Regions from separate parts of the Mitsuaria sp. BK041 genome, predicted to be linked through region 2. Evidence: predicted binding sites of a transcription regulator. Region 2 holds the regulator's gene; the other holds the start of a gene.
The links. The regulator LexA, encoded in region 2, represses DNA repair genes until DNA is damaged. The targets are predictions, from matches to a motif close to ACTGTATNNNNATACAGT.

Region 1 (3,394 bases), on a different contig from region 2:
CGAGGTCGAACAGCTGCCCCGCCTGCTTGGGCGGCGCCACGCCGAGGTGACGATAGGCCGCCAGCGTCGCGATCCGTCCCCGCGGCGTGCGCTGCAGGAAGCCTTGCTGGATCAGATAGGGCTCGATGACGTCCTCGATGGTGCCGGGCTCCTCGCCGATGGCGGCGGCGACGTTGTCCAGTCCCACCGGGCCGCCGTCGAAGCGGTGCACCACCGCTTCCAGCAGCTTGCGGTCCATCAGGTCGAAGCCCAGCGGATCGACGTCCAGCATCGCCAGCGCCTTTTCCGCGATCGTGCGGGTGATGGTGCCGTCGCTCTTGACCTCGGCATAGTCGCGCACGCGGCGCAGCAGCCGGTTGGCGATCCGCGGCGTGCCCCGCGAGCGCCGCGCCACCTCCAGCGCCCCGGCCGGCTCGATCGCCGCGCCGAGCAGCGAGGCCGAGCGCGTCACGATGCGCTGCAGCTCGTCGGCGGTGTAGAACTCCAGCCGCGCCACGATGCCGAAGCGATCGCGCAGCGGGTTGGTCAGCATGCCGGCGCGCGTCGTGGCCCCGACCAGCGTGAAGGGCTGCAGGTCCAGCTTGATCGAGCGGGCCGCCGGGCCCTCGCCGATCATGATGTCGATCTGGTAGTCCTCCAGCGCCGGGTACAGGATTTCCTCGACGACCGGCGACAGCCGGTGGATCTCGTCGATGAAGAGCACGTCGTTGCGCTCGAGGTTGGTCAGGATGGCCGCCAGGTCCTTGGGTTTCTCCAGCACCGGCCCGCTGGTCTGGCGCAGGTTCACGCCCAGCTCCGCGGCGACGATGTGGCTCAGCGTGGTCTTGCCCAGGCCGGGGGGCCCGAACAGCAGCACATGGTCGAGCGCCTCGCGCCGCTTCTTGGCGGCGCCGATGAAGATCTCCAGTTGCTCCCGCGCCTTGGCCTGGCCGACGTATTCATCGAGCAGCTTGGGCCGCAGCGCACGCTCGATCGCGTCCTCGTTGGGCGAGGCGGGATGGGCGCTGATCAGGCGGGCCTGCTGCGGCGCGGGGGTGAAGTCGTCGGTCTGGATGCTCATGGCGAGGGACGGGGCGGCTGGGGGCCGATCATGACAGGTGCTTCATCGCCAGCTTGATGCCGTCGCTGACGCCGACGTCCGCCGGCAGCGTCTTGAGCGCGGCGCCGGCTTCCTTTTCGCTGTAGCCCAGGGCCACCAGCGCCTGCAGGATGTCCGCCTGCGCGTCGTTCGCGATCGCCACCGGCTGCGACAGGTCGGGGCTGAGCTTGCCCTTGAGTTCCAGCAGCAGCCGCTCGGCGGTCTTCTTGCCGATGCCCGGCACCTTGACCAGGCGCCCGGCCTCCTGGCGCGACACCGCCTGCGCCAGGTCGCCGACCGACATGCCCGACAGCAGCGACAGCGCCATCTTCGGCCCCACGCCGCTGATCTTGATCAGCAGGCGGAAGGTGGCGCGTTCCTCGGCGGTGAGGAAGCCGAACAGCACATGGGCGTCCTCGCGGATGCTGAGGTGCGTCAACAGCGTGGCGCGCTCGCCCAGGTTCGGCAGGTTGAAGAAGGTGCTCATCGGCACGTCGACTTCGTAGCCGACGCCTTGCACGTCGATGAGAACCTGCGGGGGCGACTTTTCCGCGATGACGCCGGTGAGCTTGCCGATCATGGGCGCGGATTATCCGCGTTCGGCGGCGCCCGGCGGGCGTTTCGCTGGATGTTTGTCCAGTATTTTCCCGAGGCCTGAGAACCCCGCCCGGCGCGCGGCCGGTGCGGCGCTCAATTGCGGCCGAACAGGCCCAGGCGCTGCGCTTCGAGAGCCGCCTCGGCGCGCGAGCTCACGTTGAGCTTGCGATAGATCTGCTTGACGTAGTCCGCGATCGTGTGGCGCGACAGGCCCAGCTGCACGCCGATCTCCGGCAGCGTGAAGCCCTTGGCCACGCGCAGCAGCACCTCGGTTTCGCGGTCGGTCAGCGAGACCTCGTGCAGCACCTGCGCCGCCTGCGGCCGGCGCTGCGAGGTGAAGTAGGCGATGACCTTGCGCGCGATCGACGGCGACAGCGGCGGCTCGCCCTGGCTGATGCGCTGCAGCTGCTCGACCAGCAGCTCGCGCGACTGTTCCTTGAGCAGGTAGCCGAAGGCGCCAGCCTGCAGCGCGGGGAAGAGGTGCTCGTCGTCGTCGTGGATGGTGACGATGACCGACTGGACCTCCGGCTGTTTCTCGCGCAGCGCCGAGATCACGTCCACGCCGGAGCCGTCGGGCAGGCCCAGGTCCAGCAGCGCCAGCGTGAAACGCTGCGTGCTGACCTGCTGCAGCGCGTCCTGCACCCGCGAGCATTCGGTGACCACCGCGTTGGCGAAGACCTGTTTCACCAGGACCTTGAGCCAGGCGCGGATTTCGGGAATGTCTTCGAGCAGCAGGATGTGGTTCATGGCGCGGGATTCTTGCTCAGGAATGAGGCGCCGGCAGCCTGCCTGGCGGGTGTTTGCAACGGTACGGCTTTCTCGGCGGGCTGACCATCCGGATCGGCGCCGGAGTGTGGCGTCGTCGGCAATGGATCACGCCGCGGGCGGCTTTGCAGCCGGCGCGCCTCAAAGCGGGATGGTCAGCCGGATCACCGTGCCCCAGCCGGGGCCGGATTCGACCAGGCACTGGCCATGCATCTGCTTGGCGCGTGCCTTCATGCTGGCCATGCCGTGTCCCTTGTCCAGGCGACCTTCCAGCTCGAGCGGGATGCCCTGGCCGTTGTCCTGGATCACCACCGAGAAGTAGCCGTCCTGGGCCGAGCAGCTGATCACGCAGTGCGTCGCGCCGCTGTGCTTGATGATGTTGCTGACCGATTCGCGCAGGATGCGCGTGGTCTGCACGTAGGCGCGCGCGGGGAAGGTGTGCTCGATGTCCTCGGCCGGCGATTTCCATTCCGCCAGGATGTTGGCCTGGGCCAGGCGGGACACCACCTCGGCGCGCCAGTCGCCGAGCGCGTCCAGCAGCTGGACCGGCTTGCCGGTCAGGCCGCGCACCGACAGCCGCATTTCCTCGAGCGCCTCGCGCGCCAGCGTCGAGATGCGGTCCGACTCGCTGGTGTGGACGATGGTGAGCAGCTTGGCGCCGAGGTCGTCGTGCAGGTCGGCGGCGATGCGCTTGCGCTCGCGCTCGGTGACCTGCTCCAGCTTGGCCTCGGCGACCTGGTCGAAATGGCGCTCCAGTTCCGCGATGCGTTCCTGTAGGCGCAGCTCCCCCTGCAGCACGGCGAGCTCGGCCTGCGTCAGCGCGCGGGCGAACTCGCGCACGCGATGCAGGCCCAGGCCCAGCAGCGACAGCGGGCCGAGGATGCCGGCCAGCCCGCTGCCCGGCAGGAACCATGCCGACAGCACCGCCAGCGCGCCGAAGCCGATCAGCACGCA
Region 2 (3,394 bases):
CGTACCGATTCGATGCGTCAGCATTCGGGGGTATAGCTCAGCTGGGAGAGCGCTTGCATGGCATGCAAGAGGTCAGCGGTTCGATCCCGCTTACCTCCACCAGATTCCTTGGGAGTCTGGGTTGCCGGTACGCACTGACCGAGTCACAGCAAGAAGGTTCAGTCCCCTTCGTCTAGAGGCCTAGGACACCACCCTTTCACGGTGATTACAGGGGTTCGAATCCCCTAGGGGACGCCAAGTTTGGCAAGGCTTGGCTGCATCGCGGTTCTGAATGGATCCGTTGGCTTGCAGCGAAACTTGTTCGCGAATGATATCGACGCGCTCAACAGCGTCGTATCTGGAGTGGTAGTTCAGTTGGTTAGAATACCGGCCTGTCACGCCGGGGGTCGCGGGTTCGAGCCCCGTCCACTCCGCCAATATTGAAACCCTGTCGATACAAATCGGCAGGGTTTTTTCTTTGCCCGTTCCGGTCTCATTCTGGTTAAGGCGGGTCACGCCCACGGAATATTCAGAGGTCCGGATACTCGCGCTTGCGCTGGGCGGTATAACTCCACCAATCTCTGGGCGAGGCACCGTTCATGAAATCGACGGCCGCCATATAGGTATCCAGAACGCAGGGATCGTGGCGCTTGCCGGTCAGTTTGCAAATCCGCTGATAGAGCGCAAATGCATCGGCGCCGATGAGATCCGCGGGCTGCCGAATCCCCATCGATTCAAAATCCCGAACCATCGCAGGACCGATGTTGGGAATTTGCCGCAGCGTGAGGCATTCAGCGGCCGAAGCCGCTTTCGTGTGCGTCTTTCGCGCAGCCATGCGGCACTCGTACCCGCTCAGTGAAACCCGCCGGAGCGGATCAATCCCACCGCCAGGCCTTCGATGGCGAACTGCTCATCCGGCGTAACCTCGATCGGGGCGAAATCGGCGTTCTCCGGGAGAAGTCGGATGCCATCCGGATGGCGTTGGAAGCGCTTCACGGTGACCTCGTCACCCAGGCGCGCGACGACGACTTGGCCGTTGCGCGCTTCGCTGGTCTTCTTCACGGCGAGCAGGTCGCCGTCCATGATGCCGATGTCCTTCATGCTCATGCCTTTCACGCGCAGCAGGAAGTCCGGCGCCTTCGAGAACATCGAGGGGTCGACGCTATAGTGCTGCTCCACATGTTCCTCGGCGAGGATGGGCGCGCCGGCAGCGACGCGGCCGACCAGCGGCAGCGTCAGCTGCGCCAGGCTGGCCAGCGGCAGGGCGAACTGGCTGTGCTCCCGGGCGCGGTTGACCTGGCGCAGCGCGGTCGACGGCAGGCGGATGCCGCGCGCGGTGCCCCCCACCAGTTCGATGACGCCTTTGCGGGCGAGCGCTTGCAGGTGTTCCTCGGCGGCGTTCGCGGACTTGAAGCCGAGTTGCTGCGCGATCTCGGCGCGCGTGGGCGGCGAGCCGGTGCTCTCGATGCTGTCGCGGACCAGATCGAAGATCTGTTGTTGGCGGGCGGTGAGTTTGGGCGGTGTATCCACGAGCACAGGCCTTTATTCCATGGAGGACTGGTTGGAATGCAAAACGGCTTCGAGGGTTCGAAAGCCGCCTGAGAATCCATCCAGCATCTGGATTTTTATACAGGAGACGACAAATTGCAAAGCGCGCCCCAGACCCTCGTGATCATCGGCACCGGCGGCACGATCGCCGGCGCCTCCGGCAGCGCCACGGACAACGTCGGCTACAAGGCGGGTTCGCTGTCGGTGGAGTCGCTGGTGAAGGCGGTCCCGGCGCTCGCGGCGAAGTCGCTGGAGGCCGAACAACTGGCCCAGCTCGACAGCAAGGACATGGATCACGCCACCTGGGCGCGGCTGGCGAAGCGGGTGCGGGAGCACCTGGACCGGCCCGAGGTCCGCGGCGTGGTGATCACGCACGGCACCGACACGCTGGAAGAGACCGCCTATCTGCTGCAGCGCGTGCTGGCGCCGGAGAAGCCGGTCGTGCTGACCGCCGCGATGCGGCCGGCGACCGCCATCCAGGCGGATGGTCCGCAGAACCTGCTGGACGCCGTGGCCGTTGCCGAGAGCGAAGGCGTGCGAGGCGTCATCGCCGTCGTGGCGGGGCAGGTCTGGTCCGGGCTCGAGCTGCGCAAGACGCACAGCTACCGGCTCGACGCCTTCGAGGCCGGGCCTGACGCCGGGCCGCTGGCCGTGGTGGAGGAGGGCGTCGTGCGGCGCTTCCGCGATTGGCCGGGGGGCGAGGCGCTCGGCGCGGCGCTGTTGCCGGAGGACGCGAGCCAGTGGCCCTGGGTGGAGGTGCTCGCCAGCCATGCGGGCGCCGATGCGCGGTCGCTCGAAGCCTGGCGAGCGGCCGGTCTCCAGGGGCTGGTGCTGGCGTGCACGGGCAACGGCACGGTGAATCAGGTGCTCGAGGCGCCGGTGCGCGCGCTCAAGGAGGCCGGCGTGCCGGTGTGGCGGACGACGCGGTGCGCGCAGGGACGCATCGTGGGCGCCGGCGATGAGCCCGCCGCCGCGCTGTCGCCGTGGGCGGCGCGTGTCGAGTTGATGCTCAGCCTGCTGCAACGCTGAACCACAGCCGTCGCGAGTGGCTTCGTCGGTCGCGACGGAGCGAAGCGTCGACGGCTGGACCCATGAATGAAAAAGCGCCGGCATGACCGGCGCTTTTCTTTGTGCTCGACCCGGTGGTGACCGGGCGCCGCGGAAGGCTTAGACGATCGTCAGCGTGACGTCGACGTTGCCGCGGGTGGCGTTCGAGTAGGGGCAGACCTCGTGGGCGTCGGCCACCAGCTTTTCCAGCTGCGCGCGGTCCATGCCCGGCACCGAGATCTTCATCGCCACGGCGATGCCGAAGGCGCCCGGCTTGTTGGCGTGGGGGCCGATGCCGACTTCGCTGGTGATCGAGACTTCGGCTGGCAGGGCGACCTTGTTGCGGGCCGAGACGGCCTTCATCGCGCCGATGAAGCAGGCGGAATAGCCTGCGGCGAACAGCTGTTCCGGGTTGGTGCCGGCGCCGTCGTCGCCGCCCAGCGCCTTGGGCGTGGACAGCTGGACCTTCAGGCGGTCGTCGGACGATTGCGCGGTGCCGGAGCGGCCGCCGGTGGCGGTGGCGGTGGCGGTGTAGAGGGCTTTTTCGATGGCCATGTGGGGCTCCTTGGTGGTGAGGGGAAAGAACGCTTGGGGTCAGGGGTTGCCGTCCTCGCCGTCGCTCTCCGTGAGCGCGGCGGGATCGGCGGCGGAATCTGCGGCGGAATCTGCGGCGAGGTGGGTCAGCAGCTTGGTGCGCAAGGCCTGCAGACGGCGTGTCAGCGATTCGAGCTCGGCCGGCCCGCAGGCGCTGGCGCAGGCCAGTTGCTCGGGAATGCCTACCGCCTGATCGCGCAGTGCGCGGCCAGCGGCGGTCAGATGG

Region 1: a site for LexA is predicted at 1,702-1,719, ahead of ruvA (Holliday junction branch migration protein RuvA). Genes of this name have one in related genera too.

The regions. Positions count from the first base shown of each region.
Region 1 covers NZ_JACHYT010000002.1:2,055,628-2,059,021, forward strand. The annotation lists gene ruvB (Holliday junction branch migration DNA helicase RuvB) at 1-1,060, opposite strand, end outside; gene ruvA (Holliday junction branch migration protein RuvA) at 1,089-1,658, opposite strand; gene FHT38_RS24840 (response regulator transcription factor) at 1,769-2,422, opposite strand; gene FHT38_RS25705 (ATP-binding protein) at 2,582-3,394, opposite strand, start outside.
Region 2 covers NZ_JACHYT010000001.1:1,922,461-1,925,854, forward strand. The annotation lists tRNA gene FHT38_RS08450 (tRNA-Ala) at 27-102, shown strand; tRNA gene FHT38_RS08455 (tRNA-Glu) at 162-237, shown strand; tRNA gene FHT38_RS08460 (tRNA-Asp) at 340-416, shown strand; gene FHT38_RS08465 (helix-hairpin-helix domain-containing protein) at 509-814, opposite strand; gene lexA (transcriptional repressor LexA) at 832-1,509, opposite strand; gene FHT38_RS08475 (asparaginase) at 1,624-2,556, shown strand; gene FHT38_RS08480 (organic hydroperoxide resistance protein) at 2,695-3,129, opposite strand; gene FHT38_RS08485 (MarR family winged helix-turn-helix transcriptional regulator) at 3,169-3,394, opposite strand, start outside.